DNA from 2 places in the Bradyrhizobium sp. BR 1432 genome. Region 2 is predicted to be linked to the other one. Evidence: riboswitches for the same ligand, from Rfam matches in the RefSeq annotation. Region 2 holds a riboswitch; the other holds the start of a gene.

Region 1 (4,415 bases), 6.2 Mb from region 2:
CATGCTGACGCAGGTTTTCTTCAGCACGTCGCAGGTGATCAGCCACCAGCACCAGGCGATCATCGTATCGGGCATCGTGACCTTGCTCGCAGCGATAGTTGGATTTGCCTTTGCGCTCCTGGTGAGTAGCGGCATCACGCGCCCGGTGCGGCTGCTGCTCGCCGGCACCCGCGAGGTCGAGGCGGGCCGGTTCGACAAGCCCATTACCGTCTCCACCCAGGATGAGATCGGCGAGCTTGCCGCGGCCTTCAACCGCATGATCGAGCAGCTCCGGCACAACGAGCGCATCCGTGAGACCTTCGGCCGCTACATCGACCCGAAGGTGGTGCAGGGCCTGATTGACCGGCCGGAGGTCGCCATCGACGGCCAGCGCCGGGTCATGACCATCATGTTCTGCGACATGAGTGGCTTCACCTCGATGAGCGAGGGCGTGACCCCGCGCGGCCTCGTCAAGGTGATGAACCACTATTTCACGGTGATGTCCGGCCCCATCCGCAGCAATCGCGGCATCATCGACAAATATATCGGCGATGCAATCATGTGCTATTGGGGCCCGCCCTTCATCGAGGAGGACGAGCAGGCGATGCTCGCCGGCCTTGCCGCCATCGAGATGGCCGATCAGGTGCCCGCGCTCCAGAAGCAGCTGCCGGATCTGCTCGGCATCCGCGCCATGCCGGCGCCGTGCGATCTGCGCATCGGCATCGCCACCGGCGAGGTCCTGACCGGCAGCATCGGCTCCGAGCTGATGATGAGCTTTACCGTGATGGGCGACGCCGTGAACCTCGCCTCGCGGCTGGAGGCCGCCAACAAGGCCTACGGCACCCGCATCCTGGTCTCGCAGGCAACGGCGGATGCGATCGGCTCACAGCTCCAACTGCGTGAGATTGATCGCGTCGCGGTCGCGGGGCAGCGCGCACCGCAAGCTGTTTTCGAGGTGATGGGCAGGGCCGGCGCACTCACCGATGCGCAAGCGCGCCTGCGCACGCTCTATGCCGAAGGTCTCGACGCCTATCGCGCCGGGCACTTCGACGACGCCCGCGCCGCCTTCAACGCCGCGCTCGAAGCGGTCCCCGGCGACGGTCCCTCACGCACGCTGCTCGGCCGCATCGCGCAGTTCGAGGTCAACCCACCAGACGAGGGTTGGGACGGCGCCTGGCGGCTGGAGCAAGAATAGCGGTGCCTGCCGTCCGGCGTCGCCGAACGGAAAGAACGATTCTACTCCATAACGATGTTCGCCGTGACCTATTTCCCGGGCTTAGGCTTGACGTCCCTGAGGCGTCAGATGGGGACACGCCGATGACACACCTTGAGGACAGGCTCGAACGGTTCGAGACGCTCTCCGCCGAGTGCGAGCTGATCGCGAAGCTCGCCACCGACAGCACCAAGCGCGAGTTCTATCTGAAGCTTGCCGAGCAGTACCGCCAGCTGGCAGTGGATATGCGGCAGGCGATCGCGACCAGCGCTGCTGCTTGAGGCCGACTGCAATCCGTTCTTAACATTTGGCGCGCATTCTGAGGCGCATGCGGGCGTCGCTGATTGGCGATGGCTCGCGGTGGGAAGGCCGGGGCTCGTTGCGATGCAGCGCGCCTCGCGAGTGTCACTTGCCATGTTTGACGGGCAATCCCATGCGCCTCGTTGCAGTGATCATATTCGCGCTCATGACGGCGGCCTGCGATCAGGAGCAGGACATCACCGGCTCGACGTCGACCTGCCCGATGCGAAACTACAGCTACAATCCTCGCGACATGAATCAGTGCGTCAGCGCCTGCAAGTCATGCGATCACGGCACCACGGTCACCTGCACGACCTCCTGCACCCTCAAGGGGGCTCGCTGAGTTCTTGATGCGTGCGAAGGTCGGGAGCGACGCACCCAAAGTCGCTGACGACGCGCCAAAAGACAGGAGGCCGTCGGCGGTGCCCAGGCACCGGAACGATTCACTTGGATCAATCATTGAAGGAAGCGGGCAGGACGTGGAGTCCGATTGAATGGGTATGCTCGATCCCGGCCGGTTCCTGGTGTCGTGCTCGCATTGCGACGCTTGGCCGATGGCTGCCAACGTCAAACGTTCAAGCTGGTCGGCATTCCCGCGTGAGGTCCGTTTCGTGTGTCGGCGCTGCCGCCGCGAGGAGACCGCGATCGTCTCTGCCTCCGGCGAACTGACGCCGATCAAGCGCATCGATGTTCCGCCACGCGACGTCGCCGTCGCTTGGGCGCAGGCCCAGCGCCCGCGAGGGCGGACGTAGCTGCTGGGCCTCTGCTTGCGGGACGCACCGGTAGCGGCGAGTTGTCGCTGCCAGATGCAACCAGCCGATTGACTCCCGGGCTGCACGACTCGTAAAAGATCCACGACGGTTCTCCTCACGGAGATCAAAAGGGAACGTGGTGCGAGATTTTCCCAACGCCGGGATCTTCTCAATGCCATGGCTGCCCCCGCAACTGTAAGCGGCGAATCTCTCGTCCTATGCCACTGGGAATCTCGGTCCTGGGAAGGCGACGGAGAGGTCACGACCCGCGAGCCAGGAGACCTGCCGTCAGCCGTGGTCACACGCGAAGATGTCGGTCGGGGAGTACAGACATTAGCTTCACCGGAGCGATTGATCGCTACGTCGTGAAACCTCGTTCGCTGTGACGTGCCACTGACGTCCTGCCGAGGTTTTTTCGCATGTCTTCCGTTTCCGCCGCCGTCCGGTGCCGTCGCGCGTCCTGGCTGGCGTCCAGCTTCATCATTCCCGTTCTTGTCCTCAATATGATGGGCGTCCGCGCGCAGACTGTCGCCGAGCAGTTGCCGCCGGTCGAAATGACCAAGGCCGACGATCAGAACCGCACGCGTGCCAGGGCGAGCAGCGATGGCGACATGGGGAGACGCCGTGCGACGCCGAACGGCGCGCCGACAGGAACCGGCTCGTCCGGCTTTGGCGGTGAGGCGGCCAGCAACAATGGAGGCATCGTCGGCGCCGCCACGACCGTCATCACGGCCGCCGACATCGCCCATGCGCCGTCGCAGACGCTTGCCGAGATCATCTCGACGCAGGTACCGGGCGCCCAGATCACGACGTTCTATGGCGGTCCGATCTGCGCCAAGACCAGTGTCGACCTGCGCGGCTTCGGCGCGTTCGCAACCGCCAACACGCTGGTGCTGGTCAACGGACGGCGGCTGAACGACATCGACATGGCGCAGGTGGACCTTGCCACCATCCCGCTCAATTCCATCGAGCGTATCGAGATCACGCACGGCAATTCCGGTGCGGTGCTCTATGGGGACAATGCGGTCGGCGGCGTCATCAACATCGTCACCAAGAGCGGCGTCGGCGGGCCGCCAATGGCCGCGCGCATCGAGGCCGGCTTCGGCTCGTTCAACACCAGGCTCGGCAACGTCTCGACGTCGCTCAATTCCGGTCCGTGGTCGACCTCGTTTTACGGCAACACCGTCAAGTCCGATGGCTATCGCGACAACAATCGTTATTCCCAGGAGAACGGCATCGGCAATCTGAACTACACGACGCCGGGCCTGACCGCTTTCCTGACCGTGACGGGAGACAATCAGGAGCTGCGACTGCCGGGGGGCCGCACCGTCGATCCCTCGATCGGCCTCGACGAGCTCGCGACCAACCGGAAGGGGACCAGCACGCCCTTCAACTATGCCAACCAGCAAGGTTTTGGCGCGACAGCGGGTTTCACAAAAACCCTGGTGAACGGCGTCGATCTCATCGTCGACGGAGGCCTGCGCGACAAGAGGCAGCAGAGTGCATTCTTCTCCAGTCCGACGCCGGCGCCCGCTTTCTTCACCTCGACCTATGTCGACGCCGATCTGACGACGTGGTCGATCACGCCGCGGCTCAGCGTGAAGAGCCTTCTGCTCGGAATGCCGTCGCAGCTCTTGACCGGCATCGACTATTACGATGCGAGCTTTCAGCAGAACCGTGGCGCCGGCCAGGGTCTCGCCGCCTGGCACAATTACGACCTCAGGCAGCAGACGGTTGCGGGCTATCTTCAGCACACATTGGGTGTGACGCCCACGACCGACGTTTCCTATGGCGCGCGGGTGCAGACCATCAGTCTGTTGGCACGCGACAATTTTGATCCGGCAGCTCCGTTCAACGCCGACATCGGCGCGCTCCCGCTCGGGAGCGACGAGACCCAATATGCGCTGCACCTCGGTGCCGAGCATCGCCTCAACGACATGGTCTCGCTGTTCGGCCGCGCCGCGCGGGCGTTTCGCACGCCTGACGTCGACGAGCGGGTGTCGTCGGGACCCTCATTCGACCCCTTCTTCAATCCGCTGCCGCAAACGTTCCAGCTCAAGACCCAGACCTCGCAGGATGTCGAGGCTGGGCTGCGTATCAAGGGAGGCGGTCTTCAGATGCAGAGCAGTCTCTATCTGATGGACCTCGCTAACGAGATCCATTTCAATCCA
Region 2 (4,415 bases):
TCCGCCAGCCGTTGGCGGGCCCGCGCGATGAGATCCTCTATTTCAGCAACTTCGGGAACGCGCGGCGAGTGGATGTCATAGACGCCCGGGCCGATGTCGTTTGGGTATTTGAAGGCAGTGAATGCATCGAGCAGCTCCATCTTAGAACGGGACGTTTCGATCGAGATGACATCCGCGTCCATTGCGGCAATTGCATCGATGATGGCGTTGAACTCCGAGTAGCACATGTGGGTATGGATCTGCGTCGCATCGGCAACACCGGAGGAACAGAGGCGGAAGCTCTCCACTGCCCAGTCGAGATAAGACTTCCAATCGGAGCGGCGGAGGGCAAACCTTCGCGGAGCGCGGCCTCATCGATTTGGATCATGGTTGCGCCGGCCTTTTCCAGTTCGGCGACCTCGTCTCGGATCGCGAGCGCGATCTGACGGCAGGTCTGGCTGCGCGGAATATCGTCACGGACAAACGACCAATTCAGGATCGTCACCGGCCCCGTAAGCATGGCCTTCATCGGCTTTCTGGTTAGGGACTGCGCGTAGCGCCACCATTCGACGGTCATCGGCTTCGGCCGCGAGACATCGCCGAACAGAATCGGCGGACGAACGTAACGTGAGCCGTAAGACTGCACCCAGCCATGCTTAGTGAACACGAAGCCGGAGAGCTGCTCAGCGAAATACTGGACCATGTCGTTGCGCTCGAACTCGCCGTGGACAAGAACGTCCAGCCCAATCTCTTCCTGCCAGAGGACCGCGCGAGCCGTTTCCTCCTTCAGGAATTGTTCATATTCCGCCTTTGTCAATTCTCCTTGGGCACGCGCGGCGCGGGCGTTACGTACCTCGGGGGTCTGTGGGAACGACCCGATTGTGGTCGTGGGAAAAAGCGGCAGGCCGAAACGCTTGCGCTGAACCTCGGCACGGCTCGCAAAAGCGTTCTTGCGGCGGCACATAGCCTCGTCAATCGCCGCCGTCCGCTGGGCGACGGCCCTGTCATGGATCTTCGGCGATGTCCGTCGAGCCTTCGCTCCAAGGGCTGACTCGGAAAGCGCAGCAATGGCGTTTCCGTCGCTCGCAAGCGCTCTCGCCAGGATCGTGAGCTCGTCGATCTTCTGGACCGAGAAGGCAAGCCACCTCTTCACCTCCGAATCGAGATCGGTCTCGAGCTGAACGTCGATTGGGACATGCAAGAGCGAGCAGGAGGGTGCGAGCTGCACGCGATCCTTGCCGAACTTTGCAATGACGGGCTTGAGCCGCTCAACCAGTGCCGATAGGTTCGAGCGCCACACGTTGCGGCCGTCGATGACGCCAAGCGAAATCACGAGGTCGGCATGAGCACCAACTTCAATTTGGCTCAATTGTTGGGGAGCGCGAACCAGATCGACGTGCAGTCCGGCCACGGGCAGTCCCAGAGTGGTCGCCAGATTGTCGCCGATCGCTCCGAAATAAGTTGCAAGCATGATCTTGATGCCAGGCACCTCCTCAGCGAGACGCCCATAAGCACGCTGGAGCGCATTCCGCGTAGTCTCATCGAGATCAAGCACCAGATAGGGCTCGTCAAGCTGGACCCACTCGGCTCCCCGTTTCGCAAGCTCCTTGAGAACCTCGACATAGACGGGCACGAGGCTCTCGAGCAGCGAAATCGGATCAAACGTCGGATCGGCACTCTTGCCCAGCTTTAGGAAGGTGACCGGTCCTACCAAGACAGGACGCGTTTGATAGCCGAGGGCTTTGGCCTCCTCATATTCCTCGATCGGTTTACGGGAGGAGAGCCTGAAGGTCTGTCCTTTATGGAATTCGGGCACCATGTAGTGGTAGTTGGTGTCGAACCACTTAGTCATCTCCTGCGCAGTGGCGCCGTGACCTTGCGCGTGACCGCAGCTCGCGTCGTGTTCCCTGTCTTGTGAGCCTCTTGCCATGGCGAAATAGGTCTTCAGTGAGACCGGACCGCCATCCCAGCCATACGCCTCAGGAATGGCGCCCACCATGACGCTCGTATCGAGAACCTGGTCATAGAGTGAAAAATCATTTGACGGGATAACGGTGACGCCCAGCGACTTCTGACGCGCCCAATTGGCAACGCGTAGAGCAGCCGCTGCTTCAAGAAGCTGCGAGTTGCTGATGTTGCCAGCCCAGTAGCTTTCGAGCGCCAGCTTGAGTTCACGGCGCGGTCCGATACGCGGCGTGCCGAGGGTTGCGACAGGAAGTGAGAGAAGAGACATAGCTTTAACCCCATTGTGTGGGGGCAAAGGCCATGGCGGAAACGCAGGCAGGAGGCCACGAAAGCGGGACCCGCTACTAGGCGTACCACCGGACACCCCGCCCGTGGACGAATAAGTTGTCGGGGCAGGTCTCCTGGCTCGCGGGTCATCGCCTGCATCCGGCCTTCCCGAAGCTTCTGCTTCAGTGACACGTTTGGATGCGGGCTCGCCGCTTACAGTTGCGGGGGCAGCGCCGGCATTGCTTCAATCCTGAACGGATCGAGAGCGCACCGGCTTCCCTCTTAGCTCCGGATCAAACAAGACCTGGAGAACCTCGACGCCTCCGATTATCTGCAACAGAACCAATACGTCAACCCTGAGATCGTCTTTGCTGCGGCATCCCGGCAAGCCTGACGGTCTTACCCATGAGGCATCGAGGTCACCGAACCATGTTGGTGTGAAGCTCTAAGCGCGTTTGATTCGGCAGTGGCGTAACATCGATCGCTTAAGCTTCCACACCGGTCAACTACCAGTGCTGGCAATTGTCAATCTGACAGATCTCGTCAACTCTTAGATCAAAGACCGTAGCGGAGCCGCACCAACAAGTCCGAGGCCGCCTTAGGAGCGCAAGCAGGAACCCGACGCTGTCACCGGGACTCCGACGGATCCCGCGATGCGGTCGGCACTTGAGGTTCGTCAGCTCTAGTCGAGTTTAACGGAAACCGCCAAATTCGAGAGTTGGAGCTATGACTGCTACGATCTTGTCGGATAGTGACGCTCCTCGCGGCGACATCGTCAAATGCGCAGCCCGCATCGGCGCGGAAATCCGGAACGTCAAGCTATCGGGCGACTTGCCGGAGCAGACGATCCGCTCGATCAATGAATTGCTATTGGAGCACAAGGTCATCTTCTTTCGCGACCAGGGGCATCTCGACGATGCGGAGCAAGAGCGCTTTGCCCTTCGTTTCGGGAAGCTGGCACCTCATCCGACGCTCGGTGCAATCAAAGGCACGGCGTCGATCATCGAGCTTGATTCGGCGCGCGCCGGGAGCCGGGCCGACTTGTGGCACACGGATGGAACCTTCGTCGATGCCTACCCCAAGATTGCGGTCCTACGAAGCCTCGTGATGCCGCCATTCGGTGGCGATACGGTCTGGTCAAACACCGTTACGGCGTATCTCGACCTCGCACCGCCGCTGCAGCGGCTTGCAGACAAGCTCTGGGCCGTTCACAGCAACGCCTTCGACTATGCAATATTGGCCCGCGTCAGCGAGCTCGACAAAAAGCATTTGGACGAAATCTTCACTAGAACAATCTATCAGACTGAGCATCCTGTCGTGCGCGTGCATCCCGAGACCGGCGAACGCGCGCTAGTGCTCGGCGCTCTGGTGCAAAATTTCGTTGGTCTTCCGAAATACGACGGCCAGAAGCTGTTTGATCTGTTTCAATCTCATATCGCGGCGCTCGAGAACACCGTGCGGTGGCGCTGGAAGGAGGGCGATGTCGCGATCTGGGACAATCGCGCCACGCAACATTATGCGGTGAACGACTATGGCGACCAGCATCGCCTCGTTCGTCGCGCAACCGTCGTCGGCGAAGTCCCCGTCAGCATCGACGGAAAGAGCAGCGTGACAGTACGCATACGACGAAGACCGCCTGATTGACGCATGCGCGCGGGGGCCGGGTAGCGCTATGATAGCGCTGCGTGAAGGTTAGGCAGCTTGCTGATCGGTGGGTTCGTCGGCTTGGCGCGGGAGCTTCCATTCCCAGGGCAGCAGTTCGTGCAGACGCGAAGCGGGAAGATCGGCGATCCGGGCGAGGACGTCGGCGAGCCAGGCTTTGGGATCGACATCGTTAAGACGACAGGTGGTGATCATCGTCAGCATGATGGCGGCGCGTTCGGCGCCGCGCAGGCTGCCGGCGAAGGTCCAATTGCGCCTTCCCAAGGCGATGCCGCGCAACGCTCTTTCGGCGGCGTTGTTGCTGAGGCAGATCCTGCCATCGTCGAGGAAGCGGGCAAAGTCGGCCCAGCGCCTGAGCATGTAATTCATGGGCTTCAGGACCTCGGAGGAGCGCGAGAGGGTTTCTCGCTCGCGCAGCAGCCAGGCGTACATGTCGTCGAGCAGCGGCTTGCTTCTCTCCTGGCGCACGGCACGCCGCTCGTCGGCGCTGCGGCCGTTGATGGCGCGCTCGATCTCGAACAACGCATCGAGGCGTCTGACCG

What was found. Region 2 has a riboswitch for cobalamin ahead of metE (5-methyltetrahydropteroyltriglutamate--homocysteine S-methyltransferase). Riboswitches for the same ligand answer to the same signal wherever they lie in the genome.
Region 1: another riboswitch for cobalamin. It lies ahead of ACSKB8_RS30775 (TonB-dependent receptor); the one in region 2 lies ahead of metE (5-methyltetrahydropteroyltriglutamate--homocysteine S-methyltransferase).

Annotation. Positions count from the first base shown of each region.
Region 1 covers NZ_JBPUGF010000003.1:6,341,877-6,346,291, forward strand. Annotated here, with positions in the region: gene ACSKB8_RS30755 (adenylate/guanylate cyclase domain-containing protein) at 1-1,174, shown strand, start outside; gene ACSKB8_RS30760 (hypothetical protein) at 1,297-1,473, shown strand; gene ACSKB8_RS30765 (hypothetical protein) at 1,626-1,835, shown strand; gene ACSKB8_RS30770 (hypothetical protein) at 1,987-2,244, shown strand; cobalamin riboswitch at 2,334-2,548, shown strand; gene ACSKB8_RS30775 (TonB-dependent receptor) at 2,664-4,415, shown strand, end outside.
Region 2 covers NZ_JBPUGF010000003.1:179,839-184,253, reverse strand. Annotated here, with positions in the region: partial or broken gene metE (5-methyltetrahydropteroyltriglutamate--homocysteine S-methyltransferase) at 1-2,212, opposite strand, end outside; cobalamin riboswitch at 2,319-2,543, opposite strand; gene ACSKB8_RS01090 (TauD/TfdA dioxygenase family protein) at 2,938-3,855, shown strand; gene tnpC (IS66 family transposase) at 3,904-4,415, opposite strand, start outside.